Regions from separate parts of the Thermodesulfomicrobium thermophilum DSM 16697 genome, predicted to be linked through region 2. Evidence: riboswitches for the same ligand, from Rfam matches in the RefSeq annotation. Region 2 holds a riboswitch; the other holds the start of a gene.
What was found. A riboswitch is a leader RNA that binds a small molecule or an ion and turns the genes downstream of it on or off. The one in region 2 is predicted to bind thiamine pyrophosphate.
Positions count from the first base shown of each region.

Region 1: it holds a riboswitch for thiamine pyrophosphate, as region 2 does, so the genes downstream of both, BR00_RS05665 (thiamine ABC transporter substrate-binding protein) here and thiC (phosphomethylpyrimidine synthase ThiC) in region 2, are expected to answer to the same signal.

Region 1 is NZ_JCANTW010000012.1:406,225-422,850, forward strand. It holds gene BR00_RS05605 (universal stress protein) at 1-421, shown strand, start outside; gene BR00_RS05610 (sulfite exporter TauE/SafE family protein) at 568-1,440, shown strand; gene rplU (50S ribosomal protein L21) at 1,876-2,193, shown strand; gene rpmA (50S ribosomal protein L27) at 2,203-2,469, shown strand; gene obgE (GTPase ObgE) at 2,556-3,620, shown strand; gene proB (glutamate 5-kinase) at 3,604-4,743, shown strand; gene yedE (YedE family putative selenium transporter) at 5,152-6,249, shown strand; gene BR00_RS05640 (sulfurtransferase TusA family protein) at 6,246-6,455, shown strand; gene BR00_RS05645 (putative Se/S carrier protein) at 6,452-7,009, shown strand; gene BR00_RS05650 (NAD(P)H-hydrate dehydratase) at 6,997-7,878, shown strand; gene BR00_RS05655 (ABC transporter ATP-binding protein) at 7,835-8,854, opposite strand; gene BR00_RS05660 (ABC transporter permease) at 8,851-10,488, opposite strand; gene BR00_RS05665 (thiamine ABC transporter substrate-binding protein) at 10,488-11,516, opposite strand; TPP riboswitch at 11,554-11,665, opposite strand; gene BR00_RS05670 (sensor histidine kinase) at 11,898-13,580, shown strand; gene BR00_RS05675 (response regulator) at 13,555-13,950, shown strand; gene BR00_RS05680 (sensor histidine kinase) at 13,934-15,469, shown strand; gene BR00_RS05685 (response regulator) at 15,480-16,262, shown strand; gene BR00_RS05690 (hypothetical protein) at 16,282-16,626, opposite strand, start outside.
Region 2 is NZ_JCANTW010000005.1:9,574-22,289, reverse strand. It holds partial or broken gene BR00_RS01015 (ATP-binding protein) at 1-864, shown strand, start outside; gene thiE (thiamine phosphate synthase) at 910-1,587, opposite strand; gene thiF (sulfur carrier protein ThiS adenylyltransferase ThiF) at 1,584-2,192, opposite strand; gene thiH (2-iminoacetate synthase ThiH) at 2,189-3,292, opposite strand; gene BR00_RS00995 (thiazole synthase) at 3,289-4,068, opposite strand; gene thiS (sulfur carrier protein ThiS) at 4,068-4,268, opposite strand; gene thiD (bifunctional hydroxymethylpyrimidine kinase/phosphomethylpyrimidine kinase) at 4,238-5,083, opposite strand; gene thiC (phosphomethylpyrimidine synthase ThiC) at 5,080-6,393, opposite strand; TPP riboswitch at 6,468-6,559, opposite strand; gene dxs (1-deoxy-D-xylulose-5-phosphate synthase) at 6,606-8,504, opposite strand; gene BR00_RS00970 (polyprenyl synthetase family protein) at 8,501-9,382, opposite strand; gene xseB (exodeoxyribonuclease VII small subunit) at 9,382-9,576, opposite strand; gene xseA (exodeoxyribonuclease VII large subunit) at 9,573-10,943, opposite strand; gene BR00_RS00955 (proline--tRNA ligase) at 10,925-12,661, opposite strand; gene ispG (flavodoxin-dependent (E)-4-hydroxy-3-methylbut-2-enyl-diphosphate synthase) at 12,671-12,716, opposite strand, start outside.

The sequences.
Region 1 (16,626 bases), on a different contig from region 2:
TTCATCCCGTAACGCGGCAAAATATGCGACTCACTTACTCAATGTTCGAAATCCGGTGCTCTATCTTCTGCATGTCTATGAGCCTATCAATATGACTATCGGTGGAGATGAGGCTGCCATGTTGCGTGCAGAGGAGCAGGCGAAATCCATGGCGATGCTTGAGGATTATAAGAAGATGCTTGAGCCCTGTGGCATGCGCATTGAGCTCATTGCCCGTGAAGGCCGGCCGTGGTATGACATCCTCGATGTGCAGGAGGAGTATGACTGCGACCTCATTGTGATTGGATCTCGGGGGCTTTCGGCCTTGGAAGGGGTCATTATGGGCAGTGTGGTGACTCACGTGCTCCAAGGGGCCCAATGCCCGGTGCTGGTGACGCGTAACCTGCGCCACAAGTATCTGCAGGGCGCCTGCGGAATATGACGTTTGGAACTGCTGCCAATGTGCTTTCCCGGCCAGGGGGTTCTGGCCGGGATTTTTTTTGAGGAGAGGTCCATGAGGGGGTTGACGATTCTGTGATTTTTATCACAAAGTAGATGTGTAAAAAAATACAGCAGGGGGAGAGGGTTATGATGTTTTCCACTGCAGGTATCGAAGTGGCGTGGTGGGTGCCGCCGATGACGGCCTTTGCCATTTCGCTGGGCACTTCCATGGGCGGGGTATCCGGGGCGTTTCTTCTTCTTCCTTTTCAGATGTCGGTGCTGGGGTATGTGCACCCTTCGGTGAGCGCCACCAACCAGCTCTTCAACGTGGTGGCCATCCCCAGCGGAGTGTGGCGCTACGCCAAGGAAGGGCGCATGGTGTGGCCGCTCACCTGGGCCGTGGTGCTGGGTACCTTGCCCGGGGTGTTTCTCGGCGCGATGTTGCGCGTGGCCTATTTGCCGGATCCGCGGCGTTTCAAGCTGTTTGCCGCCCTGGTGCTCGCCTATATCGGCGCGCGTATGGTGCGTGATCTGTGGCGCGGCGGCGGTAAAAAGGACACCGGCCATGGCGTGGTGGAGGTGGAGGCCTGGAATTGGCGGCAGGTGGCGTTTACCTTTCAAGGAAGGCGGTATCAGGCCCCAGTGTGGGGGATTTTTGTCCTTTGCCTGGTGGTGGGCGTCGTGGGGGGCGTGTACGGCATCGGCGGTGGCGCCATCGTGGCCCCGTTCTTTGTGTCCATCTTCGGTCTGCCGGTGTACGCTGTGGCTGGCGCGGCGCTCATGGGTACGTGCGTGACTTCCGTGGCTGGCGTGATCTTCTACCAGGCCATTGCTCCGTGGTATCCGCACCTTTCCGTTGCCCCGGACTGGAAGCTGGGCCTGCTTTTTGGCCTGGGCGGCATGGCGGGCATGTATCTGGGGGCGCGCTGCCAGCGTTTCGTGCCGTCGCGGGTCATCAAGGCCGGCTTGGTGTTGGTCCTTTGGGGTACTGCCGCCAAGTACGTGGTGGAGTTTATGTAAAGCGGCACGCAATGCTTTGGCCAGGCGGTGGGCTTGCTCCAAGCGGGGCATGGTGCGCTGCAACGAGGCACCCATGGCCACAGGCGCTTGGTGTGAGGAAAATCCCATCGTTGGGGTGGCTGCAGCGTTCTGACTTTCATGGAACCCATGAGTGCAGAAAGATTCCGTCTCTTCCGGCTTGCAGTCCTCCATGGGGCGCAAGAAATTGCCCCCTTGGATCCAGACCTTTGCCGACATCCGGCGGCGCCAAGACTACTCCGTGCGGCTGCAGGCCCTTGGCGGAGTCGCTGGCCCGGGACGTCCGGATGGGAGTTTTTGCTTTCTGGTTGACGTCAGCGCCATCGCCGCGTACAGAAGGCATCCCTCTCGACGGCAAGGCGTGACGTCCGCGCAGCATGCTTCGGGCGTCGTTCACTTTTTTGGAGGTCATATACAATGTTCGCGATCGTAGAAACGGGCGGGAAGCAGTTCCGGGTGGAAGAAGGGCTGCAGTTCAAGGCGCCCAAGATGGAGGCCGAGGTCGGCGCGGAGATCGCTCTGGACCGGGTGCTTTTGGTGCAGGGTGAGTCCGGTCTCAAGGTGGGACAGCCGCTGGTGGAAGGCGCTGTGGTGCGCTGCCAGGTGGTGGATCATGGCCGGGACAAAAAGATCATCGTTTTCAAGAAAAAGCGCCGCAAGGGCTATAGCAAAAAGCAGGGCCACCGTCAGGACTTCACTTTGGTGAAGGTGACGGGTATCGAGGCCGCACTCTAGGAGGACGTCATGGCACATAAAAAGGCAGGCGGAAGTTCTCGGAACGGACGCGACAGCGCAGGTCGGCGGTTGGGTGTCAAGAAATTCGGCGGCCAGCAGGTGCTCGCGGGAAATATCCTGGTGCGGCAGCGGGGTACCAAGTTTCATCCTGGTGTCAACGTGGGCAAGGGCAAGGACGATACCTTGTTCGCCCTGGTGGATGGCGTGGTGCAGTTTGAGAAGTATTCCCGCAAGAATGTGGTGAAGACTCGGGTAAACGTGGTGCCGGTGGCCTAGCGCCGGGTCCCGTTTGTTTTCTTGGCCGCTCGGGAGTTCCGGGCGGCTTTTGTGTTTTTGGGCAGCGGTCGGCAAGGGAGGAGCCAATGCGTTTTGTGGATGAAGCCCGGATCCTTGTGCGTTCCGGACACGGGGGCCGGGGATGTGTCTCCTTTCGACGGGAGAAGTATATCCCCAAGGGCGGCCCGGACGGTGGGGATGGCGGCGCAGGCGGAGATGTCATCGTGCGAGCTTCGAGCCGGCTTTTGACGCTGTATGACTATCGCCACCAGTCGGTGCAGGAAGCGGAAAACGGCCGCCCTGGAGGGGGCAGCATGTGCTTTGGCCGCGCCGGTGCGCCCAAGATCGTGGAAGTGCCTGTGGGAACCTTGGTCTTCGAGGAGACCGAAGACGGCGAGGTGCTTTTGGCGGATTTGGCCTCCGACGGCCAGGAGATCGTCGTCGCCCGCGGGGGGCGCGGGGGCAAGGGCAACGCCCACTTCAAGTCCGCCACCATGCGCACGCCGCGTTTTGCCCAGCCTGGCGAGCCCGGGGAGGAGAAGCGTCTGCGTCTGGAGCTCAAGGTCTTTGCCGACGCAGGGCTGCTGGGGCTTCCCAACGCCGGAAAATCCACATTTCTTTCGCGTATTTCTGCTGCACGGCCCAAGATCGCGCCCTATCCCTTCACGACGCTCACCCCGCAGCTTGGGGTGGTGGAACACCCCGCAGGCGCCCGCATGGTGGTGGCCGACATTCCCGGCCTGGTTGAGGGTGCCCATGCCGGCGTCGGCCTGGGCCACACCTTTTTGCGCCACGTGGAGCGCACCCGGTTCCTCGTGCACCTGGCAGCGGCCCCGGACGTGGAAGGCGAGGATCCGGGCGCGGTGTTCGCCATGCTCAACGAGGAACTCCGCCTCTTTGACGCGACTCTTGCCCAAAAGCCGCAACTGCTCGTGGTCAACAAGATCGATCTCTTGGACGCCTCGGCGCGTGCGCGTCTTGCCCAGGCGCTTTCCGCCGCGGGCATTTCGGCGCTCTTCATGTCCGCGCTGGACGGCGAGGGGGTGGAGGCGGTAGTGGCCGCCATGTGGGCCATGCTGGAGACCGCCGAAGCTTCAGCCGTGGCCTCAAATCCGGATTCCGAGGGGAAGGGGGATGGGAGACTGGCGTGAGGAGCGGCGTCGGGCCGTGGAAAGTGCCCGGCGGGTGGTGATCAAAGTCGGCAGCGCGGTGCTCACCTGTCCGGAAGGCTTGGACATGCGGGTTGTGAGCCGGTTGGTGGATCAGGTGGCGGCCCTGCATGACCGGGGGGTGGAAGTCGTCCTCGTGACCTCTGGGGCCGTGGCTGCGGGGCGTTCGGTGGTGGGCCGAAGTGCGTGTGCCTGCCTGGTGCACAAGCAGGCTGCTTCCGCCGTCGGGCAAAGCCGTCTCATGCATGCCTATGACGAGGCCTTTGCCCGTTTTGGCAAGATTTCGGCCCAGGTGCTCCTCACCAAGGACGATCTGCGCAGCCGGGAGCGCTTCCTCAATGCTCGCAACACCATGACCGAGCTTCTCGCGTGGAAGGTCATTCCCGTGGTCAACGAAAACGACACCGTGGCCGTGCAGGAGCTCAAGTTCGGCGACAACGACGCCTTGTCGGTCATGGTGGCCAACCTGGTGGGGGCGGATCTGGTGGTGAACCTCACCTCCGCCCCCGGGGTTTTTGACGACAATCCCCTGGAAAATCCGGCGGCCACGCTCCTTGCGTGCATTGAAGACATCGAGAGTCTCCCCCTTGCCGCCATGTGTCGGGGCAAGACCCAGGCCGGTACCGGCGGGATGCTCAGCAAGCTTTTGGCCGCTCGGCGTGCCGCCCGTTTGGGTATCCCCACCATCATCGTCTCGGGCCGGGAGAAATTTGCCCTGGAGCGGATCTTTGCCGGGGAAGCGCTGGGGACCTGGGTGCGGCCCAAGCGAAACATTTCCGGGCGGAAGTTCTGGCTCGCCTACCACTTGGATCCCGCAGGCGTGGTGCAGGTGGACGCAGGCGCGGCCCAGGCCCTGCGCTCCCGCGGCAAGAGCCTCCTTGCCGCCGGTGTCGTGGGCGTGGAAGGCCAGTTCGGCGTGGGTGCTCTGGTGAAGGTCGTGGACCCCGAAGGTACTACCATCGGTGTTGGGCTGACGAATTTCAAGGCCGCAGAGCTGCGGCGCATCCAAGGGCTTTCTTCGGCGGAGATCACGGCGCTTTTGGGCGTCTGTCCGCACCCGGAAGTCATCCATCGCGACAACCTCGTCCTGGACGAGACGTTGTAGCACCGCAAGTTCCCCGTGCACACTCCCGCTTTTCATTGGCGCGGGTGCGTTGTCCTGCATTTTGATGCAGGATTTTTTTGTATGTATTTTTTTTGAAAATACATATTCTTTTTATATATTTGTTAAGACAATTGGACTCCGTCTGGGAAAGCGCCGTATGCGGCGCTTATTTTCTATGGAATTGATGTTTGTATGCCCAGAATGCGGAGAGGTTTTCTCCCAGAGCACCTGGTCCATCGAGGAGCGTCTGCAGGTGGAGGAAACGGAGATCGAGGGCCGCGTCGTACGTGGTCTCGTGCGGGTGCATTGCCCTTTGTGTGGTAAGGTGCACCGCTACACTCCGGATGCAGTGCTCTGCCCCGTGATATCGAGGCCGGAGCACGGAATATGACTACCGAGGAGGAGGATATGGGCAAAGGACGAGGCAATGTTTTCGCCACGACCATCGGGATCGTGGTGGTGGGCGCACTCATCGGGACTGTGGCGGCCCTGCTGCAGTACTGGGGAAACCCTGCCAATATGGGCGTGTGTGTGGCCTGTTTTGGTCGGGATGTGGCCGGCGCCATCGGCCTGCACCGGGCTGCAGTCGTCCAGTACCTGCGTCCGGAGATCATGGGCTTTGTGCTCGGATCATTGGCGGCGGCCGTGGTCTTTGGGGAGTTCAAGCCCTCCGGAGGCTCGGCCCCGGTGACACGGTTTGTGCTCGGCATGATCGCCATGATTGGCGCCTTGGTCTTTTTGGGCTGCCCGTGGCGGGTGTTTTTGCGTCTGGCCGGCGGAGATGGCAACGCCCTGTTCGGACTGGCCGGCCTGGCCACCGGGGTGTGGATCGGCACCCTCTTTTTCAAGGCCGGTTTTTCTCTGGGCCGGGCGCAGACGCAGACGGTGGCAACGGGCCTGGTGTTTCCGGCCATCATGCTGGGCCTTTTGGCCTTGCGGCTGATTTTCCCGCCGATTCCTGGCGAGGCCCAAAGCGACATCCTGTGGTATTCTCTCAAAGGACCCGGCGCGGCCTATGCCCCGGTGGCGGTGTCTTTGGCCGCGGGTTTGGGTATCGGCTTCTTGGCCCAGCGCAGCCGTTTTTGTACCATGGGCGCCCTGCGGGATCTCATTCTTTTCCGGCATGCGCACCTCTTTTTGGGCGTGGTAGCCTTGTTTGGCGCCGCCTTGGTGACCAACGTGGTGGTCGGGCAGTTCCATCCCGGCTTTGAGGGCCAGCCTGTGGCTCATACCATGGGGTTGTGGAACTTCGCTGGCATGCTGGTGGCGGGCCTGGCCTTTGCCTTGGCCGGAGGATGTCCGGGCCGTCAGCTTTTCATGGCAGGAGAAGGCAATACCGATGCCGCCCTGTTCGGGCTGGGCATGCTCGTGGGGGCAGCGGTGTCGCACAATTTCGGCCTGGCGAGCTCTCCCAATGGCATCGGTCCCCATGGCATGGCTGCGGTGGTGATCGGGTTTGTGGTGTTGGTGCTCATCGGGTGGTTCCATACGAGGAGGCAGTCATGAAGGTGGATGCGCGAGGGCTTTCTTGCCCCCAGCCGGTGCTCCTTGCCCTGCAGGCCATCGGCGAGGCAGGCTCCGGCGTCATCGAGGTGCTGGTGGATACGGAAGCCAGCTGTGAAAACGTCACTCGGGCCGCGGAAGGCCGGGGTTGGAGTGTTGCCGTGACCGGGCTTCCCGGCGGCGAGTTCCGTTTGGAACTTCGGAAATGATCGCATGGGTTCGGCGCTTTGTGCGCCGCCATCCAGCCAATGCGTCGAAGCGGGGCATGTCCGATCGGGGCATGCTCCTCTTTCCCAGCACCGGAGAGGTCATCCGCGCCGAGGCCGTGCTTCGGGACGCCGGGGTCCCCGTGGCGGTGAAGGGGCCGCCTCCGGCCCTGCGCCAAGGTTGTGACATGGTGGTGGAGTTCCCGCTGGTGGAAGAACTCCGGGTGCGTGAGATCCTGGAAAACCACCGCCTCGTGCCCTTGCGGGTGGCGGTGGTGGAAGATCACCTCCTGGAGCCGGTTTCCCTCTTTCACGTCAAGGAGTTGGGGGAGTTTCTCATGGTGCGGGCGGCCAACATGAAGGTCACGGTGCACCGATCCTCTGGACGCATCGTCAATGTTTCGGGCGGGGGGTGCCCGGACGTCCCCTATCTGGCCGAGGTCTTGGTGGGGCGCAGCATCGATGAGGCCCCGGAGCCGCGCTCTCTGGGCCGCACCTTATGCGGGTACGCCTTGCAATTGGCCTTTACGGAGGTACGACGCCGATGTCGTGGCTGATCGTCGGTACGGTACCTCGGGCGGATTTTGGCCTCTATTGGGGGCCGGCGCAGCTGGACGGGACGGAGCTCCTCCTGGGTGGCGCACGGGTGCGGGTGGCTCGGGGCACGCCCGCCCTGGTGGCCGCGGCCTTGACGGCAGCGGCGTTTTTGCACCTGCCTGCCCCGGAGGTACTTTTGGCCGGCGATGTCGGCACCGGTGAGGGCAGTCGTCGGATCTATGCGGCTTTGGCGTCCGAGGTGCACCGCGTCCAGGGCCCGGGGGTGACCTTCCACTACCTCATGCCCGATGTGGCGGGGCACAACCAGGTGTTGTGGGCCTTGGAATCGTTGCGTCCGCGGCCTCTTTTGGTGGCGGACGCCGGGTTTATGTATGCCGCCAAGATGAGCGGTTTCGCCGCCCACTACGACCTCTTCACCCCGGACGTGGGGGAGATGGCCTTTTTGGCGGATGAATCCGCTCCCCATCCCTTCTACACGCGCGGGTTTCTCTTGCAGGACGAAGAGGCCGTTCCCGATCTCGTCCGCCGGGCCTATGCCGGGGAGAACGCCGCCCGGGCCCTGCTTGTCAAAGGGCGCACCGATGCGGTGGTGGAGGGCGGCCGTATTGTGGCGCGCATCGCTGCTCCAGACGTGCCGGCCATGGAGCCCATCGGTGGCACGGGAGACACGCTTACGGCCCTGGTTTCCATGCTCTTGGCCGCACGCCTCCCCATCCAGGAGGCCTGCTGCGTGGCAGCCCTTGCCAATCGCTTCTTGGGGGAGTTGGCTCAGCCCACGCCGGCGTTTGGAGTGGCGGAGTTTTTGCCCTTTGTGCCGGCGGCCCTTACGCGGGCGTGGGAAGCACGGCGTTTGGGTCCGCTTCCTTGAGGGGACGGATCCGCGCCGCGTTGAGGGTAAGGCGGATCTGCTCCCCTGGGCGATGTTCCGGCGGCAGGAAGAGCTCTACGGTGCTGCCGTATATCTCCACCAAGGTGTGGGCCGTCTCCAGACGGCGGCCGAGTACTTTTCCTTCCAGGGCAATGCCCCGGTCCGGTGCGTGGGCAGTCAGCGCGGCGTCCGGCAGCACGAGGTAGGCCGGAGCCGCGGGCAGGGTTTGGGCCAAACGGGCGATCAACGGTCCTTCCTGGACGATGGTGGTCTGGCCGAGGAGCGTGGCTGCGGCGATCGTGCCGGGAGCGTCCAGCACCGCATCCACTGGGCCGAAGCGCAGCAGCCTTCCGTGATAGAGGATGGCCAGGTGGGTGGCCAGGCGGCAGGCCTCGGTCGGGTCGTGGGTGACGATCAGAGTCGGCACCTGCGCTTGGGCAAGGAGCGCGGCGAGCTGCCCCACCAGGCGCCGACGCAGCCCTTGGTCGAGGGCCGCCAGTGGTTCATCGAGGAGCAGCACCCGCGGCTGCGGGGCCAGGGCTCGGGCCAGGGCCACGCGCTGCTGTTCGCCCCCGGAAAGCTCCCACACGCGGCGTTTTTCCATGCCGCCAAGTCCCATATCGGCAAGAAGGCTCGCCACCCGTCGGCGAATGCTCCTCCGGTCATCTCCGCGCACCACCAGGCCAAAGGCCACGTTCTCCGCCACACTCAGGTGGGGAAAGAGGGCGTAGTCTTGAAACATGACCCCCATCTTTCGGTGGTGGGCCGGCAGATGGGTGATTTCCCGGTCTTCCAGAAAGATTCGTCCTTGATCCGGGCGTTCCAGTCCGGCGATGAGGCGAAGCAGCGTGGATTTGCCGCTGCCGCTTGGTCCGAGCACCGCCAGGGTGGCGTTGGGAGGAAGTTCGAGATCAAGGGGCGCAAGCTCCCAAGCAGCAAAGCGTTTGGCGATGTGTTGCAGACGCAGGATGCTCATGGGTGGGCCTTATGGGACGCGCCGACCCAGAGGCGCTGGGCCACGAGTCCCAAGACTGCGCACGTGGCAAGGAGGATGGTGGCCAGGGCCAAGGCCTGGGCGTGGTTGGTGGTGCCGGGCAAGCTCAGGGAACGATAGATGGCTACGGGCAAAGTGGGGGTGGTGGGGCGCACGAGAAAAAGGCTCGCCCCGAACTCTCCCAGGCTTACGGCCAGGCTCACGGTGGTGGCCATGGCCAGGGGGCGGGCAAGCAGCGGGAGCGTGATACGGCCGAGAATCTGTCTGGGGCTCGCCCCCAGGGTGGCGGCGGCCTCGCCCAACTGCGGGGAAATAGCCTCCAGGGCCGGCTGCAGGGTGCGCAGCACCAAGGGCAAGGCCACCAGGGCGTGGGCCACGGGGATGACCCACGAAGCGGTGCGGGCGTCCCACCAGGGCGTGCGCAGGGCAAGCAGCAGCCCCAAACCCAAGGTGGCGGCAGAGGTGGTCATGGGGAGCATGCACACGGTCTCGATGGCGGTGCGCAGTCGGCTGCGCCGGGCCCCGAGGGCAGCGGCAAGCCCCAAGGGGACGGCCAGGGCCGTGGCCAGGGCGGCGTAGCGCAGGGAGTAGGCGAGGGAAACGATGGGGGCAGTTCCTAGGGCCGATTGGCGGGGGTCCTGGGCAAGGAGGCGGTAGGCCTCCAGGCTCCAGGCGTTTTGGACGCGGAAGGATTCTAGTATCAGCGCTACGAGGGGGAGGATGAGCCCGGCAAAAAGAATGGCACCGCAAAGGATCCCTGCCCCCTGTACGGTCCGGGGAAGTTGCCGCCACGCCGTGGGGGGTGCTTGGCCGTGGAGCGGCACGCTGCGGGCACTGACGCTTGCCAAGGCAAAGAAGAGCGCGCTGCAGCCCAACTGCAGCACGGCCAGGATCCCCGCTCGAGGGAGATCCAACTGCTGCATGGTGGCCTGGTAGATGGCTACCTCTATGGTTGCGAACCGCCCTCCACCGAGAAGGAGCACCACCCCGAAGGAGCTGAAGCACAAAGCAAAGACCGTGATGGCCGAAGCGAGGATCCCCGGGGCGAGCAGGGGGAGGTGGACGCGGAAGAAGATGGTTATGGGCGGCGCCCCCAAGGTGGCGGCGGCGTGTGCGGCGCTTTGCGGGATGCGCGCCCAAAGGCCGGCCATGATACGCGCGGCGAGCCCCAGGTTATAAAATACGTGTGCCCCGAGTATGGCCGCCATGCCGGGGGTCTCGGCGGCGCCGAAGACCGGGGCCGTGAGCCGGCCCAGAAACGAGGTGGGGTCTGCGAGCACGGCAAAGGCCGTGGCCACCACCACGGTAGGGAGCACGAAGGGGAGCAGGAGGAGCATGGAGGCAAGCCCTTGTCCCGGAAACTGTACCCGGGAGAGGAAAAAGGCCGCGGGCAGGGCAAGGACGACGCTTATGCCGCTGGAAAGAAGGGCCTGGAAGGTGGTCCAAGAGAGCACCTGATGGACGGCAGGGTCGCGCAGCACCACGGCCGCTGCCTGCCAGCCTCCTTGGGCGAAACTCACCGAGAGGATGGCCGCCAGCGGATGGGCAAAAAAGAGGGCGAGAAAGATGAGGGGCGCCCAGGCGGGGGGCGCCACCCATGGCAGGTGTGGGCGCATCACGGGGTCATGATGCGGTTCCAGCGGGTAATCCAGGCTTCGCGGTGCGCCGCGATGCGCTCCGGCGTGATCCACGCCGGGCTTTCGGCCATGCGGGCATGGCGCGTGAAGACCTCGGGGAGGCGGACGTCGTGCACTGCGGGGAAGACGAACATCTGCAGGGGGATGTCTTCCTGAAAGGCGTCGGAGAGCATGAAGTCGATCCACCGGCGGGCGAGCTCGGGGTGCTTGGTCCCTTTGAGGATGCCGGCGAACTCCACCTGCCGGAAGGCTGCTCCGGGTGTGAGCACGGCGGCAGTGGGCGCTTCTGCGGTGGCGTTTTTGCCGAAGTAGACTTCCGCCGCAGGGCTGGTGGCGTAGCTGACCACGATGGGACGCTGCCCCTTGGACGCGGCGGTGAAGTCTCCCCAATAGGCGTCTTTCCAGCCCGGACGCACCAACACTCCGCCGGTCTTGAGTCTTTCCCAAAAGGCAAAGGCCTCGTCCTCACCGAAACGGGCGATGGTGGTGAGCAGGAACGCCAACCCCGGAGAGGAAGTGGCGGGATTTTCCACCACCAGCAGGCGCGCATACTCGGGGCGCATGAGGTCCATGATGTCTTGGGGAGGCGTCATGCCCTGGGCGGCGAACCAGGCGCGGTCATAGTTGAGGCAGACATCGCCGAAGTCGATGGGAGTCACCCGGTGTTCAGGATCCAGCACGAGTTCCGGCCGCACCCGGGCCAGGGCCGGGGAGCGGTAGGGTTCAAAAAGGTCTTCTTTGAGGGCGCGGCTCAGAAAAGTGTTGTCGACCCCAAAGAGCACGTCGGCCAGCGGGGCGTGCTTGGTGAGGATGGCCTGGTTGAGGGTCAGTCCGGCATCGCCGCCTTGGAGAAAGCGCACGGTGCAGTTGTGCTCCGCCTCGAAACGGGCGACTGTCTCCTTGCTGATGCTGAAGCTGTCGTGGACGAGGACGGTGAGTTCCTCGGCCGTGGCACGGATGGGAAGCGCGCCAAGCACCAAGACCAATGCGCATACGAGACGACACATGGAAACCTCCGAGGCATGAAGAAGGATGCAGGCGCACTCGGAAGGGGGAGGCAATCCCTGCGCCGGCATGACCCGGATCAGGTTCGTCGGTCGGCTCCAAAATGGGGGCCCTCTCAGCCCGGCTCCACCGGACTCCCGAATGCACGCTCCGGTTACGGAGCCGGGCGGTCGGGGTCAAGCCATTGGCTTTGTGCTATCGCCAAGACCCCTCGGTCCCCTGGGCAACGCAGTAGACGCCGGGTGTCTTTGTGTCTTTCCCACGGGAGGCAACGATTCCGTGCCTCGTTGCTTTTGGAGTTTTCTTGGAGCCTTCATGGGGCTGTGGCATATCCTGTGCAATTTTTGCGACATCCCGACGCGTATTCAAGGAGGAGAGACCAGATGCTCCCGAGTCCTTCGCTCCGAAAATCCATTATTGGCACTGTTTTGCTTTTTTCTTTTGTCCCCTTGTTTCTTTTGGGGTGGGTGGTTTATGGGATGTTTGCGTCTACCTATCACGCAAAGGTGCGTGACAATCTCGCTATCTTTGCAGAGGATAAGCGCAATGCTATCGATTTGTTTTTGCGCGATCAGGTGGCTCAGTTGCGTGTTGCTGCGCAAAGCCATAGCCTGGCCCAACTTTCTTCTCAGGAGTTCATGGATCGGCTGCTTTCCATCATGCAGCAAGGAACTCAAACTATAGTTGATTTGGGACTCATTGATGACGAAGGGAACCACGTGGTGTACAGCGGGCCTTATAATCTTCGTTCCATAAATTATAAAAATGAAGAATGGTTTAAAATAGTCCGTGTTCGTAAGCTATATATTAGCGATGTATTTAGTGGATTTCGTGGTTTTCCACATATTATTGTTGCTGTTTCCAAGCAGGAGAATGGTCGGGAATGGATTTTGCGAGCAACAATAAATTCTGAAATATTTGATTCATTTGTTCGCCTTATTCAGATAGGAAAAAAAGGAGATGCATATATTATTAATAGGAAAGGTGAGATTCAGACAAATCCGAGATTTCCAGGAAAAGATATCCAAGTGATCCGTCCGTTGATAGATAGTAAGTTTTCTGGTGTTCGCATTCATGAAGGAATAATGCATGGTAATGCTGTTTATATCGCTGGCATATGGTTGCAGGAGAAAGAATGGCTTGTAGTGATCGAGGAGGATAAGCACAGCGAGCTGGAACCACTGTTACGTACCCGTACGTTGACTATTCTCGTCAGCGCTGGTGGCCTGCTGTGTGTGCTCCTTGGAATTTTGATGGTAAGTCGAATGATTGTGGTCCATCAGGAACGCCAAGAGCGGGAGCAGGCGCGCCTCAACGAGGAGCTGGTGCAGTCGAGCAAGATGGCTGCCTTAGGGAAGCTTGCCGCTGGTGTGGCCCACGAAGTCAACAATCCTTTGGCGGTGATCCGTGAGCAAGCAGGGTGGATTCGTGATCTTTTGGAAGAGGAAGACATCCAGTCAAGTCCCAATTTTCAAGAACTCAGAGACGCAGTCATCAAGATAGAACAACATGTTGAGCGGGCAGGAAGTGTTGTCCACCGAATGCTTGGCTTTGCAAGACGCATGGAACCGGTACGATTTGATGTGTCTATAAAAGATCTCTTGCGAGAGACGGTTGTCTTTTTGGAAAATGAGATGCATTTCCGTAATATTCAATTAAAATGGGATATAGAAGAAGATCTTCCGTTGGTAGAGACTGACCCATCTCAGCTCCAACAAGTGATTCTGAATATTGTGGACAATGCGATTGACGCCATTGGCAAGAACGGGACTATTACCCTTGGCGCTGCCTATGACGCCCAAAGCGGTTGTGTCTGCATGCGTATTCGGGATGATGGGCCGGGTATGGATAAGGACGTTCAGGCGCGCGTCTTCGATCCTTTCTTTACTACCAAGCAGGTGGGCGAAGGGACTGGCCTTGGGCTTTCCATCAGTTATTCTATTGTCACCCGGTTGGGCGGCACCATCCGCTTTGTCTCCCAGCCGGGTGAAGGAACGGAATTCATCATTTGCCTGCCCGTGCGCAGGGGGAGTAAGGCCGATGACCGTCACCTCGGTGAAAAATGAAATTTCCGTGCTCGTGGTGGACGATGAGCAGGATTTTGTGGACGCTCTTGTGAAGCGCCTGGCTCGCCGCGGCTTTGCGACCCAGGGTGCGCTCAGCGGTGCAGAGGCCCTCAAGACCCTAGAGCGGCAGCCCGTTCATGTGGTGGTCCTCGATATCCTCATGCCAGGCATGGATGGCCTTGAGACGTTACGGTATATCAAAGAAAACTATCCTCGGGTGCAGGTGGTCCTGCTTTCAGGACATGGTGGTGAGGAACTCGGGGTGCGGGGCATGGCCTATGGGGCGTTTGCCTACCTTCTCAAGCCCGTGCCGCTTGCTCGACTCGTGGATACGGTGATCCAAGCAGCAGAATATGCGCCCGTTGCCTGAACTCTTTGCTTGGGCCCGCGGGGTCCAAGGGCGTTTGATTGCGGTTATCGTTGGTCCGCCTTTAGTGCCGGTGCTTTTAGCGTTGGGCTGCGCCCTGGTGTGGGGTGTAGGAGTCGTCCACCATGCCCATCAGGAAGTGGTGCGCCAGCGGGCGACCACAGTGGCTCGCGTCGTGGAGCAATGGGTACGTCAGACCTTGGAGGTTGCTCAGGTCGTTCCTGTGGAGCGCATGCGTGCGTGGGGGATCTTGGCCGTAGGTCAGGTGAATAATGCTGGAGAGGCGCGTTTTCAGGGAGGGGTATTGGCCCCGGAAGCGGCATTGGCCGCAGCTCGCGACGTGTTCGCTCAGCAAGGGTCCCTGGTGGCCGCTCCCCTGCAAACCCAACCCGTTGCTGGCGTGGTGGTGGGGATTCGTCGCGGAGACGGCCTCCTATGGGTCTATCTCGAGGCAAACGCTCTGGGTCGTTGGCTCGATCTTGCCCGACAAAAGCGCGAGCATGTGGTCCTCCAGGTCTCAGGGGGGCGCGTGGAGCGGGGAGATGCCCCTCAAGAAGGATGGGAAATGGCCAGGGTTGGAGTCCCAGGGCTCCCCTGGCAGGTGGAAGTGGCCGCGCCGCAAGAGTGGGGCCTTTTTGTGGAGCGGTGGCTCGGGCTTTTTTTGGCAGCGGTTTTGGTGGCTGGCGGGGTGCTGGTGGTGGGGGTCGCCTTGCGCACGAGTAGTGCGGTGACGCGGCTTTTGGCCCAGTATCGCACCGAGCAGGAGAGTTTGCGCGAGGCCCTTTCCCGAGCTGAGCTTTTGGCCCAGTTGGGGACCATGGCTGCCGGTTTTGCCCATGAAATCAATAATCCCTTGCAGGTCATGAAGAGTGAGCATGCCTATATGCGCATGCTTTTGGAACAACTGCGCGCGGTTTGTCCCGATGCCTCAAGGCCAGGAGAGGAGCTTTTGGAAAGCATGAGCCAACTCGAGGGACAGATCCAACGCTGTAGTCGCATTACCCACGCCATCTTGGGGTTTGGTCGTCTTTCTTCTGGCGCAGAGTCCCGGGTGGTGGATTTGTGTCGTTTTGTGCCGGAAGTGGTTTCCACCTTTCATTCCATGGCCGAGGGTATGGGCGCCCAGTTGGAGACTTCCGTTCTGCCCGAGCCAGTCATAGTACGCCTCGATCCCGCCAAACTCCAGCAAGTGCTTGCCAATCTTATCGTCAACGCCTTGCATGCCGTGGAAGGCCGGGGGCCCCAGTCGCAGGTGACGGTACGGGTGAAAGTTGCCGAAAACGGCGAGGAGGCGTGCATCGTGGTGGAGGACAACGGGTGTGGCATTGCGCCTGAGCACCACGAAGCCATTTTTACCCCGTTTTTTACCACCAAGGCTCCGGACCGGGGAACAGGTCTAGGGCTGCCCATTTGCCATGCCCTGGTGCAGGCCATGGGCGGGCGTATAGACTTTTCCAGTGAGCTTGGCCGGGGTACGCGTTTTACCGTAACATTGCCTCGTCTTCCCCTTATCCGTTCGTAAGGAGAATGCCATGGAAGAGCGCCAGCGCAGTCATGTATTGCTCGTGGATGATGAGATTGCCTTTACCAGGGTGTTGGCCAAGGTTTTGGAGCACCAGGGATTTGTGACCTCTTCGGCTGCCAGCGCTGGGGAAGCTTTGGAGTTTTTGCAGATGGTCGAGCCGGATGTTATCGTCCTTGATGTGCGGATGCCGGGACTCTCCGGGGTGGATGCCTTACCGCGCATTCGAGCGGTATGCCCTCGGGCGCCGGTCATCTTGCTCACAGGTCACGCCACCTTGGAAGATGCGGCCAGGGCGGTGGAACAGGGGGCCTTTGATGTGCTTCACAAACCTTGTGACACGGCGCTCCTCGTGACCCGCTTGCGAGAGGCCGTGCAAACCTCCCGCGGTCGCAATCTCCATGCTGGAGACATCCTTATGCCAGTGGACCAGTGTTTGGTGGCGGCGCCGTCCTGGAGCGTGGGACAAACCTTGGGGGCCTTAGAGCACTGGTCAGAAGATACTGTCGTCTTGCTGATGGAAGACGGCGCTCTTCAGGGCATTTGGGACTCCGGTCTTTGGGTGAAGGCCTTGGCGAGCCGACCTTGGCGGATCTTGTGGCGGGATCCTGTGGCCAGTGTCTGCTGCGCGCCGTCATGGGTGGATGCGCATTGTACCCTGGTGGAAACCGCAGCCCAGGTGACTCTCCATGGGATCGTGGCCGTGGGGATGGCTGGAAGCTTGGTGGGGGTTGTCGGCCCTCAGCAACTCCGCGCGGCGGCAGTGCGATGGCGATGGGGCCAGGGAGCATGAACCCCGATTGGGCAGGGCATTATTGCGGCGAGGGGCGGGCGAGGAGCACCACCCCCCGCACCCCTGGGTAGGATGCCTGGGCGTGGTCTTCCCACACATTCACCACCTGGGCATACCCCACTGCTTCTCCACTTGGCAGGACAACGGCGAGGCGGGTCTCTGGAGTGAGTCCGTGGCGGCTTCCCCAAGGCACAGTGAGCCGACCACGGCGATCAATGGTGGTCTCCGCGAAGTTTTGCAGCGCAAGCAGCTTCTCGAGGGTCGAGGAGAGACGGTAGATGGCAATCGCCGCGACACCCCCGCACGTGGCCAGTATGGCGGCTATCAGGTAGGGGTGCACGCCAAGGGTGCGGATGAGGACGCT
Region 2 (12,716 bases):
GAAGGCACTCCACTTCCCCGCCAGCAGGTGCGGGACTGGTACAACGGCTACCGCTGGGGAAGCGAAACATCGGTGTATAACCCCTTCGATGTGCTCCTCCTTTTTGCCGAGCGCGAGTTCCGTGCCTGGTGGTTCGAGACCGCCACCCCGCGCTTTCTCGTGCAGTGGCTGGCCCGGCACCGTTTCTACACCCCGCAGCTGGAGCGCCTCTACGCCAGCGAGCAGCTGCTCTCGGCCTTTGATGTGGAGCACATCGAGCCCGAGGCCCTGCTCTGGCAGACCGGGTACCTCACCCTGACAGAGCGGCGCATCACGCCGGCGGGGACACCGGCCTACGTCTTGGGGCTTCCCAACCAAGAAGTGCGCACGGCCCTCAATGCCGCCCTGCGCGCCACATGGATCACTCCGGAGCTGGAGCGCATCCTGCAGCAAAGCATCTGGGAGATCTACGACATGCTGACCCACGGCGACGCAGCGGCCCTGCACGAGCACTTCCAGCGTCTCTATGCCGGCATCCCGGCGGACTGGTACCGCAACACCCCCATCGCCCAGTACGAAGGCTATTTCGCCAGCGTGTTCTACAGCCACCTGGCGAGCCTGGGGCTTCCCATGGTCGCCGAGGACACCTCGCTGCAGGGCCGGCTGGACCTCATGCTGCGCGCTGGATCTACCGTATGGCTCTTCGAGTTCAAGGTGGTAGAAGGCGACGCCCCCACCGGCGAGGCCCTGGCCCAGCTTCGAGCCAAGGACTACGCCGCACCGGAGGTGGAAAAGCTCCTGCAAGTCGGCGTGGAATTCAGCGCAAGCCGGCGCCAGATCGTGGGATGGGAGGTGGCACCCGGGGCTTGCTGCCACCCAGAGTGATTCGATCCCGCCAGCACCCACCAGCAACAGGCCGGAGGCCCAAAACTACGACTGCGCCAAGCCCCCGGCGTTGGAAGATGCCGCCAGCAACTCTTCCACTTCCCGCACCCGCGCTGCAATGTCCGGGGCAGTGACCACCTCGCTCACCATGGCAATGGTGCGAGCCCCGGCCGCCACTACCTGAGCGAGGTTGTGTCGGGAAATACCACCGATGGCCACAAAGGGAAGCGCCTGGGTGGCGGCGTGGCGCACGGCATCCAACCCCACGGGGGCGCACACGTCCTCCTTGGTGCTGGTGGGAAACACCGGCCCCACGCCGATGTAGTCCACGGGCAGAAAGAGCGCCGCCGTAGCCTGGGCCGGCCCATGGGTGGAAAGGCCAATGGCCATGCGGGGGCCCACCAAGCGGCGCACCACCTCCACCGGCATGTCGTCCTGTCCCACGTGCACGCCGTCGGCATCCACCGCCAAGGCCAAATCACAATGGTCGTTGACGATGAAGGCCGCGCCCAAGGCCCGCGTCATGCGCCGAATGGCCACGCATTCCTGGTACGCTTGAAGACGCGGGACCCGCTTTTCCCGGTACTGGATGATGCGCGCCCCGCCTTCCAACATGGCGGCCACCACCGCCACAGTGCTGCGCCCCTGCGAGAGGGGAAGCGCCGTGATACAGTACAGCCCGCCGGAGTGAATCTGCTCCAGCACCTTTTCTCGTCCGCTCATGACCAATCCTCCCTGGCACAGTCGTCCACGATCCATCCCACAACCACGTCCGCCTGCAAGGCCGCCGCGGCAGTGACCCGGGGGGCAAGAGGCGGGGTAGCGCCTGCGCAGGGCGTGCATTCGTCGCCCACCACCACCAGCCGCCCCAATCGCCGCACCGAAAGCCCCGCCCCCACGCCGCCGATGCCTGAGGCGCTCACCACCCGATGCCCAGCCGCCAAGGCCGCCTCCACCAGGGCCGCCTTGGTGGCGGCGTCGTCCACAGCCTCCACCACCGCCGTACAGCCCGCAGCAAGACGGGGGAGCGCATCCGGCGCCACGAACCGCGGCACCAAGGTCACCCCCATCTGCGGCCGGATCCGCCGCAGCATCTCTCCCAAGGCCATGGCCTTGAGCCGCCCCACATGCTCAGGAAAATACGGCTGGCGGGAGAGGTTTACGGCCTCCACCCGGTCTGCGTCCGCCAACACCAAGTGGCCCACCCCGCTTCGGGCCAGGAGCAACGCCACGTGCGCCCCGAGCCCCCCCAGGCCCACCACGAGGACTCGGGCCTGAGCCAAACGCTCCAGGGCATGCGGCGCAAGGGCCGGAGGCGTCCAGCTCATGCGGCCCTCGACGTTGCCGCGCTCGCAAGCGGCTGCCAATCCTTGAACACCGGCTGCATCCCCCGGCTGCGCAGCATGGCAACCACTTCGGCCACGGAGCGCGTGTCGCTGATGGCGAATTGTTCGCTGCCCTCCACCTCGCCCACGGACGTGCGCACCCCGGCCGAGAGCTTGGTCACCGCCAGCCCCACCAAACCGTCACGCAGGCGGGGGGACTCACGGGTGGAAAGGGTGATCCCCGCACAGGGCAGCGCCAGGCGCAAGGCCAAAATGGCCTGGACGAACTGCCGGTCCGTGACCGGATGCGGGGCGGCAAAGCCGCCGGCATGGGGACGCAGGCGCGGCAACGACACCCCGATCTCCACCCCGGGAAAACGTTCCAGCAGATACCGGGCATGGGCCACCAGGGCGAGCACGTCCTGCCGCCAGGAGGCAAGCCCCAAGAGCACGCCCAAAGTGATCGAAGGCATCCCAGCGTGGGCGGCCCGGGCCGGAGCATCCAGACGCCAGGCGTAGTCCGCCTTGGGGCCTGCGGGATGCATGGCGCGGTAGACCTCGGGGTCGTAGGTCTCCTGATAGAGCGTCAGCCCAGTGGCGCCGGCCTCCACGGCGTCGCCGTATTGCGCCGTCGCCAACGGGAAGACCTCCAGGGCCAGGCCGGGAAAGCGCGGGGCCAGCAGGCGTACGCAGTCCACGATGTAGTCCACCCCGGCTCGGCGCGGGGCCTCGCCCGTAAGGAGGAGGAGATGCCGCAGGCCTGTGGCGGCGATGCGCTCCCCTTGAGCCGCCACCTCCTCCAAGGAGAGTTTGAGCCGGGGCATGGCCACATGGGCGGCGTAACCGCAGTAGCGGCAACGGTTCTCGCAGTAGTTGGCCACATAGAGAGGGGTGAACAGCAGCCGCGCCCGGCCGAAATGCCGCAAGGTGCACTCCGTGGCCGCCGCGGCCATGTCCTCGAGCATGGATTCGGCAGCGGGCGAAAGCAGCGCCGCCACGGCATCGAGACGCGGCCAGGCCTGCCCCAAGGCCCGGGATACGGCCGCCGGCGACGCGACAAAAGCGGCGTCCGGAAACTGCGGGGGCTGCCACGAGGATCTCACAGTTCCTCCACAAAGCCGGTGAGCGGCGAGGAAGCGCTGGCCTGCCACCGGGCAGCAGGCATTCCCGACACATAGGCCAAACGGCCGGCCTGAACCCCCAAGGCAAAGGCCTGGGCCATGACCACCGGGTCTTCGGCCGTGGCGATGGCGGTGTTCACCAGGCAGGCCGCAGCGCCCATCTCCATGGCCTCGGCGGCGTGGCTTGGCCGACCAAGGCCGGCGTCCACGATGATGGGGACCTCGGTGATTTCTTCCAGCAGGATGCCGATCATCTCCCGCGTGGCAAGCCCCCGATTGGAGCCGATGGGCGCGCCCAAGGGCATGACCGCCGCCGCTCCTGCGGCCACCAAGGCGCGGGCGGCGTAGAGATCCGGATTCATGTAGGGCAGCACCACGAAGCCTTCCCGGGCCAAAACCTCTGTGGCCCGGATGGTGGCCTCGTTGTCCGGAAGCAGATGGCGGGCGTCGCGAATGATCTCGATCTTCACCCAATTGCCGCAGCCCATGGCCCGGGCCAGGCGCGCCAGGCGCACGGCCTCGTCCGCACTGCGCGCCCCGGAGGTATTGGGCAGCAGGATCATATGCTTCGGGACATGTGCCAGCACCCCGGCATCCGGGGCGTCCAGATCCACCCGCCGCAAGGCCACGGTGATGACTTCGGCCTTGGCGGCCGCGCATACCGCCGGAATCTGCGACTCATCGCCGAACTTGCCCGTGCCCAAAAACAGCCGGCTGGTCAGACGCCGACCGCCGAGTTCCCAAAAATCGTCCATCATCACCCGCCCCCCACGAAACGCACCACCTCCACCCGACTTTGCGGCTGGAGGACAAAGCGCGGCCAATTTTCCCGGGGAACGATCTCCCCATCCACCTCCGCCACCACCGGCGCCTCCCCAAGGCCAAGGTCGTCCAGGACCTGCCTCAAAGTGGCCCCTGCCGCGACGGTCATCTCCCGACCATTGACGACGATCTGCATGCGGGATCCTCCCATACACAAAAGTGATCCACCGGCCCGGCGCCCTGCCCCAAGGACCGCTCAGCCCCAGCAGTGAGAGCGCACTGCAGATACCCATGCGCCCGGGCGGCCGCTTCCGGCACGTCCAAGCCCTGGGCGAGCCCCGCGGCGATGGCCGAAGCCAACGTACATCCCGTGCCATGGGTATTGGGGGTGGAAAGACGCGGGGCGACCATCCGCTGCACCCCGTGCGGGCCCACCAGGATGTCTTCGCACGCCCCCCCTGTGCCGTGCCCGCCCTTGAGGAGCACGAAACGCGGCCCCACGGCGCGCAGGTCCTGAGCGGCCCGAGTATCTCCCGCCGCCACTTCCCGGCCCAAAAGTACTGATGCCTCAGGAAGATTGGGGGTGAGCACCCAGGCGCGGGGAAGGAGCAGCTCGCGCACAGCGGCCGCCGCAGCCTCAGACACCAGACGATCGCCGCTTTGGGCCACCATCACCGGGTCCACCACCACCGGCACCCCAGGCATGCGTTCCAGAGTCGCGGCCACCAGCTCCACCACCGCTGGGTCCGCGAGCATCCCGGTCTTCACCGCCGCCACCGGGATGTCCTCGAGCACGGCCTCCACTTGGGCGGCCACCATGTCCAGCGGCACGGGATGCACGGCCCGCACCCCTCGGGTGTTTTGTGCCGTCACCGCCGTGATCACGGTGAGGGCATACGCGCCCAAAGCGGCGCAGGCCTTGAGGTCGGCCTGGATGCCGGCCCCGGCGCACGAGTCCGACCCTGCGATGACGAGCACCGTGGCATAGGGACGCAGCGACGGCCCGCTCATGCGGATGCCTCCTGGGCGGACGAAGCAGCGCTGCAGCTTTGACGGCACTGGGCAAAACGCCGCACCGCGCACAGATCACCGCACATGGTGCATGTGGACGCAGGATCCTCTGGGTGGAGCAGGGCATACCGGGAACGCGCCGTGGCCGGATCCAGGGCCAGGCGGAACATCCCCTCCCAATCCAAGGCCGCCCGACAGGCGGACATCTCGCGGTCCCGGGCCACCGCCGCCGGCACCCCCCGGGCCACGGCCGCGGCATGGGCCGCAATGCGCGCCGCCACCACTCCCTGACGGATGTCGTCTTCCCCGGGCAGGCCCAAATGCTCCGCCGGAGTGACCACACAGAGGAAATCCGCTCCCGCCATGGCCGCAAGCGTGCCGCCGATAGCGGCCACCAGATGGTCGTAGCCTGGGGCCACATCCGTCACCAAAGGCCCGAGCACGTAGAACGGCGCGCCATGGCACAGACGCTTCTCCAGCAGCACATTGGCCGCCACCTGATCCGCAGGCACGTGTCCTGGGCCCTCGATCATGGCCTGCACACCAGCGGCCCGCGCCCGCCGGGCAAGCTCGCCCAAGAGGATGAGCTCCTCCACCTGGGCGGCATCGGTGGCGTCGCAGCCTGCCCCGGGCCGCAGCCCATCCCCAAGGCTCAAGGTGACGTCAAAGCGCCGGGCGATGTCCAACAGGCGGTCATAGCCGGTGAGCAGCGGATTCTCCTTGCCATGGGCCGTCATCCACTGGGCGAGAATGGTGCCTCCCCGGCTCACCATGCCGCAGACCCGATCCATGGCCAGTTCCACGGCGCGGCGGGTGACCCCGCAATGCACGGTGATATAGTCGAGCCCCTGGGCGCATTGGTCCTCGATGGCAGCGAAGAGCTCGTCCTCGGTCATGTCCGGAATATCCCGCCCCTGAGCCAATAGGTCCGCAGCCACGGCGTAAATGGGCACCGCCCCCACCATGACCGGACTCTCGGCAAGGATGCGCCGGCGGATGGCCGCAAGCTGCGGCCCGGTGGAGAGGTCCATGACGCTGTGAGCGCCCGCTTCCACCGCGACGCGGAGCTTGCGCACCTCGGCATCCATGTCCTCGTCCGACTGGGAAGAGCCGATATTGGCGTTGACTTTGGGTGTCAGGCCCGCGCCAATGCCTTCCGGGACGAACTCGCGACGGGTATTGTGGGGGATCACGATGTGGCCCTGGGCAATGCCGTGGCGCACGCGCTCCGGGGACACACCTTCCTTGTGGGCCACCTGTTCCATGGCCCATGTAATCTTGCCGGCGATGGCAGCTTCCAATAGGGTCATTACTCCTCCAAAAAGTTGAGCCGCCACCCGACTGGGTAGCGGCTCAAAGACCAGAAGGAGTTCATGGCGCCCCGACAAGTCTTCTACCGTTTCCCTACGCTGGTATGACCCAGATCAGGTGGAGAGGGTATACTCTCAGGCCCGAAGGCCACCCCTAACGATAGACACAGATCTCGTGTAGAACCAAACCCCATGCGCTGTAAAGCAAAAAATCAATTATGCATCAATTTCCGTAATGCCGAAAGGATACCGCTCTTGGTCAGGCCCAAGTCATGGCGCAGCTCGTCCTGGGTGCCATGGCCCACGAAGCGGTCCGGCACCCCGAGGCGCCGCACCCGGCGGCCATGCAAAAGGTCACGGTCCGCCAAAAGCTCCAGCACCGCGGAGCCGAATCCGCCCATGAGGCAGCCCTCCTCGGCAATGAGGATGCGCCGGTGCTGGGCGACCAATGCCACGATCTGCTGTTCCGCCAGGGGCTTGACGAAGCGGGCGTCGAACACCGCCACGCTCCGGCCGTCCTCTTCGGCCAGAAAGTGGGCCGCCGCCAGGGCCGGCAGCACCCGGCTGCCCACAGCGATGACGAGCGCGTCCGTTCCAGGGCGCAGGAGCTCTCCCTCGCCCACGGCAATGGGCGTCGGGTCGTCCACGAGCGCCTCGCCCGAGCCCACGCCGCGGGGATAGCGCACCGCCACGGGGGTCCCCAAGGCAAAGGCCGTCACGAGCATGCGCTGGAGCTCGGGCTCACTGCGCGGGGCCATGAGGGTCAGATTGGGGATATGGCGCAAATAGGCCAGGTCGAAGACGCCGTGGTGGGTGGGGCCGTCCTCGCCCACCAGCCCGGCGCGGTCGAGGCACAAGACCACCGGCAGGTTCTGCAGGCAGACGTCGTGGACGATCTGGTCATAAGAGCGCTGCAGGAAGGTGGAGTAGATGGCCACCACCGGCCGCAGCCCCTGGGAGGCCAAGCCCGCGGCAAAAGTCACGGCATGCTGCTCGCAGATGCCCACATCGAAGAAGCGCTCTGGAAAACGCCGGGCAAACTCGGTGAGTCCTGTGCCTTCGGGCATGGCGGCGGTGATGGCCACGATACGTGCGTCCTCTCCTGCCAAGCGGCACAAGGTCTGGCCAAAGACATCCGTATAGCTGGGAAGCGCGCACGGGGCGAACTTGCGCGCCATGCCGGTCTCGGGCTCGAAGCATCCCACGCCGTGGAAATACACAGGGTTGGCCTCGGCCGGGGCGTACCCTTTGCCCTTTTTGGTGAGCACGTGCACCAAGATGGGCCCTTCCAAGGTGGCGGCTTGGGCCAGGACCCGCTCGAGCATGCGCACATCATGACCCTGGATGGGGCCGATGTAGGAAAAGCGGAAGGCCTCGAAAAGCATGCCCGGGGTGAAGAAACTCTTGAGCGAGTCCTCGGTGCGGCGGGCATACTCGGCCAAGTCGTCGCCAATGACCGGCACTTGGCGCATGACGGCTTCCACCTCGCGCTTGAAGCGCTGCACCCAACGTTTGGAGAGCTTGCGGCTGAGAAAGGACGACAACGCCCCCACATTGCGGGAAATGGACATTTCATTGTCATTGAGGACCACGATGAGGTCCCGGCCGAGGCCCCCGGCCTGATTGAGTCCCTCATAGGCGAGCCCGGCGGTCATGGAGCCGTCGCCGATGACGGCCACGGTCTTGTGGGGTTTTCCGGCCAAATCCCGGGCCACGGCCATGCCCAGGGCCGCCGAAATGGAGGTGGACGAATGCCCTACGGCAAAGTGATCGAAGGGGCTTTCGTCCGGCCGCGGAAAACCGCTGATCCCGCCCTTTTGCCGCAAGGTGTGGAATTGGGGCAGCCGCCCGGTAAGAAGCTTGTAGGCATAGGCCTGATGCCCCACGTCCCAGACGATGCGATCCACAAGGGGATCGAAAACGCGCAGCAAAGCGATGGTGAGTTCCACCACGCCCAGGGAAGGGGCAAGATGGCCGCCGTTGGTGGCCACGGTCTGGATAATGACCTCCCGAATCTCCGCCGCCAAGGCGGTGAGCTGGTTTTCCGGCAATCGGCGCACCGCTGCCGGAGAATCCACGGCGGCAAGGAGAGGAAATCGCTCCACAGTCATTGGCTCCGCTCCATGAGGTACTGGGCAAGACGGCGCAAAAACAGCGCCTGGGGATGGTCGCCGTACGGGGCAAGAGCAGCCACTGCCTGGTCGATGCTCTGCTGCGCCAAGGCGCGGCTCTGCTCCATGCCCACCAGCGCAGGATAGGTGCTTTTGCCCTGGCGCTCGTCGCTGCCGACGGGCTTGCCCAACGTGGCGGTATCTCCCACCACGTCGAGGATGTCATCGGTGATCTGAAACGCAAGGCCCAGATGGTGCCCGTAGCATTGGGCCCGCTCCGTATCGCCCCCGGCAAGCAGCGCGCCCGCCACGCACGCTGCGGCGATGAGCGCCCCGGTCTTTTTGCGGTGCATGGCCTGCAGGGCGGACAAGTCGGCGCGACCACCGGTGAGCGCCATATCCAGCATCTGGCCGCCCACCATGCCGCGAGGACCGGCGGCCTCGGCCACAACGGCCACGGCAGCCAGCACTCGAGAGGCGTCCAGCGGTGTTCGGGCCATCAAAAAAAAGGCTTCCGTGAGCAGACCGTCGCCTGCCAAAATGGCCGTGGCCTCGTCGAACTGCTTGTGGCACGAGGGTTTGCCCCGACGCAGGTCGTCGTTGTCCATGGCGGGCAGGTCGTCGTGGATGAGCGAGTACGTGTGGATGCACTCCAGGGCGCAGGCGAAGTCGAGCACGTCCGAAGCCGCCAGCCCTTCGAGCTCCGCCCAGGCCAGCACCAAGGCCGGCCGCAGACGCTTGCCGCCGGCACAAAGCGAATACTCCATGGCCTCGCGCAGGCGCCCGGGCACTGCGCCGTCTGCAAACAGCGTGACCAGCCGGTTTTCCACCAGCCGCGCCCGCTGCCGCAGGGCATCCTTCAGGGCAGCAGCGTCCATCACGCCTCCTCCTGACGCATGGCCTCTTCCACCACCAGACGCGCCTGCTTGAGTTCTTCGTCGCATTGCCGGCACAGGCGCATGCCCTCCTGAAAAAGCTGCATGCCCTCCTCCAGCGGCACCTCCGGGTCCTCCAAACGGGCCACGATGGCCCGCACCCGGGCCAGACGCTCCTCAAAATACATCTCGCTCATACGTCCTCCACCACCACGCCAAAGACGCCGTCATGCATACCGACCTGCAGGCGCTCCCCGGGCCGCACCGCGCCTGCAGAGCGCACCACCTGCCCGTTGCGCCGTACCACGGCAAACCCCCGCGCCAGGGGCGCGGCAGGGTCCATGGCCGAAAGCCGCGCCGAAAGTACGGCGGCTTCCCGCGCCTTGCCTTCCCAAAGGGCCGCGCCTGCCCGAGCCAAGTGGTCCGTGGCCTGGCGCACGGCATCATCCGCCCGGCGCACCCGCTCCGTCCCCCAGGACTCCAGACGGCGGCCCAAACCGGCAAGCACCTCGTGTTCCCGATGCACCCGGGCGAGGCCCGCCTGCTGCAGCCGCTGCCGAAGCCGCGCCACCTCCAGGCCAGCGCGCTGCACCCGCAACGCCGGCGACACCCATGCAAGCCGCTCCCGCGCCATGGTTAGAGCTTGCGCCGCACGCCCCAGATGGCCGCGCACGGCCCGCCCCAGCCCCAAGGCCGCATCGTCGAGCCGCTGCGCCAAGACCTCGCGGTCTTCCCACAAGAGCTGGGCCGCATGGGTGGGGGTAGCGGCGCGAAGATCCGCGGCAAGGTCCGCCAGGGTGGTGTCCACCTCGTGCCCCACGCCGGTCACCACCGGCACCGGGCATGCGGCAATGGCCCGCACCACCATCTCGGTGTTGAAGGCCCACAGGTCTTCCAAGGAGCCGCCACCGCGCAGGAGCACCACCACCTCGGCCCAGGCGTCCGCCGCCACCTGAGTCAAGGCGTACTGCAAGCGCGACGGGGCCTCGTCGCCCTGCACCGGCGAGGCGTACAGACGCATCACCGCGCCAAGGCCGCGGGTGCTTGCCACCCGCACAAAGTCCTGCAGCGCCGCCCCCTGCGGGGCGGTGACCACCGCCACCCGCCGGGGATTGCGCGGCACAGGCCGCTTGCGCGCCGCGTCAAAAAGCCCCTCAGCCCCCAATTGGTTCTTGAGGGTCTCCAGCGCCAGGGCGAGCGAGCTCACGCCCGCATCCTGCACCACTTCCGCCACCAATTGGTACACCCCGCGGGGGGCGTAGGCGGTGATGCGCCCGGCCACCAAGGTCTCCCGACCTTCTTCCGGGAGCAGTGCCTGCGGGGACGCACTCCCCTCCTCGAAGACCTCGCCCGTCACCGGATCCACTGGTGCGGCACCCCCTTGACGGCCGCGAAACCACACCACCGGCAGCACCGACTCGCCGTCGCGCACGGTAAAATACACATGTCCAGACAGCGGCCGACTCACGTTCACCGCCTGGCCCCGCACCCACACGAAGGGGAACTCCCCCTCCAGCACCGAGCGCAGGGCCGAGGTGAGCTCACTTACGCTAAAGACGTGCACCAGCCCTCCAGCACTTCGGCCCGCCAGGCAAGGATGGCCTGCACCGCCGCATCCGCGGGCAACTCCTGGCGAACGCCGGTGCGCCGGTCCTTGACCTCCACCACGCCCCGCGCCAGACCCTTGGCGCCGACGATGACCTGCATGGGCGCACCCAACAGATCCGCCTCGCTAAACTTCACCCCAGGCCGCTCGTCGCGGTCGTCCAGCAGGGTGTCGATCCCCTGGGCCGTGAGGGCGTCGTGGATCTCCTGGGCCAAGGCACGGGGCGCCTCTTCACGCACGGACAAGGGAAGCACATGGATTTCGAAGGGCGCCACCGGCGGCGGCAGGATCATGCCGGCGTCGTCGTGGTTCTGCTCGATACACGCGGCCAGCACCCGGCTTACCCCGATACCGTAGCATCCCATGATCATGAGGCGCTCACGGCCGTTCTCATCGAGGAAGGTGGCGTGCATGGCCTCGGAGTATTTGGTCCCCAACTTGAATACGTGCCCCACCTCGATGCCCCGCACCAGGTCCACGGCCCCGCCGCAAGCCGGACAGGGATCTTCCGGGATGATGGTACGCAGATCCGCCACGGCCGTGGCCGCCACATCCCGGCGCAGGTCCACATGCCGCAGATGCGTATCCGCGGCGTTGGCGCCGCACACGTAATCCGTGCCCAGCGTGAGCTCCTGATCCACGTAGATGGGCACGCCCGAAAGCCCCACCGGGCCGGCAAAGCCCACCGGCGCGCCGGTGGCCCGCTCCACCACCTCGGGACAGGCCAAGTCCACTGCGGCCGCGCCGAGCATGTTCTTCACCTTCACCACATTGGCCTCACGGTCGCCGCGCACCAGCACCGCCACGAGATTCCCATCGGCCTCCATGAGCACGGTCTTGATCACCGCCTGCGGGGAGATCCCCAAAAATGCCGCCACTTCTTCCACGGTGCGCGCCCCCGGAGTGGCCACGGGCTCCACGGCCGGACACGAAGGCAACTCGGAAACGCGTGCAGCAATACGAACCTCCGCCTTCTCCACATTGGCCGCGTACGCGCACTGGCGGCATACGGCCAAGGTATCTTCCCCGGTTTCGGCAAGCACCATGAACTCATGCGAGAAACTCCCGCCAATGGAGCCCGTGTCCGCCGCCACGGCCCGAAAACGCAGACCAAGGCGGGTAAAGATGCGGGTGTAGGCGTCGTACATGGCCTGATAGCTGGCATCGGCCCCGGCCTCGTCGCGGTCAAAGGAGTAGGCGTCCTTCATGATGAATTCACGGCCCCGCATGAGGCCAAAGCGCGGCCGGATCTCATCCCGAAACTTGGTCTGGATCTGGTACACATTGATGGGCAGCTGCCGGTAGGAGCGCACTTCATCCCGCACCAAGGAGGTCACCACCTCTTCATGGGTAGGGCCGAGGCAATAGTCGCGGTCGTGGCGGTCCCGCAGGCGCAGCAGTTCCTTGCCGTAATGCTCCCAGCGGCCGCTTTCCTGCCAAAGATCTGCAGGTTGGACCATGGGCATGAGGATCTCCTGCGCGCCGGCGGCATTCATCTCCTCACGCACGATGCGGCTGATTTTCTCCAGCGACCGCAACCCCAGGGGCAAATACGTATAAATGCCCGAGGTGATCTTGCGAATCATGCCTGCGCGCAGCAAAAGCTTGTGGCTCACCACTTCGGCTTCCGCCGGAGTTTCCTTGAGCGTAGGAATGTAGAGGCGACTTTGCAGCATAACGACTCCTTAGCAATGTTCCGAGGCTCGACGCTCGGCCAAAAAGAGATCCAAT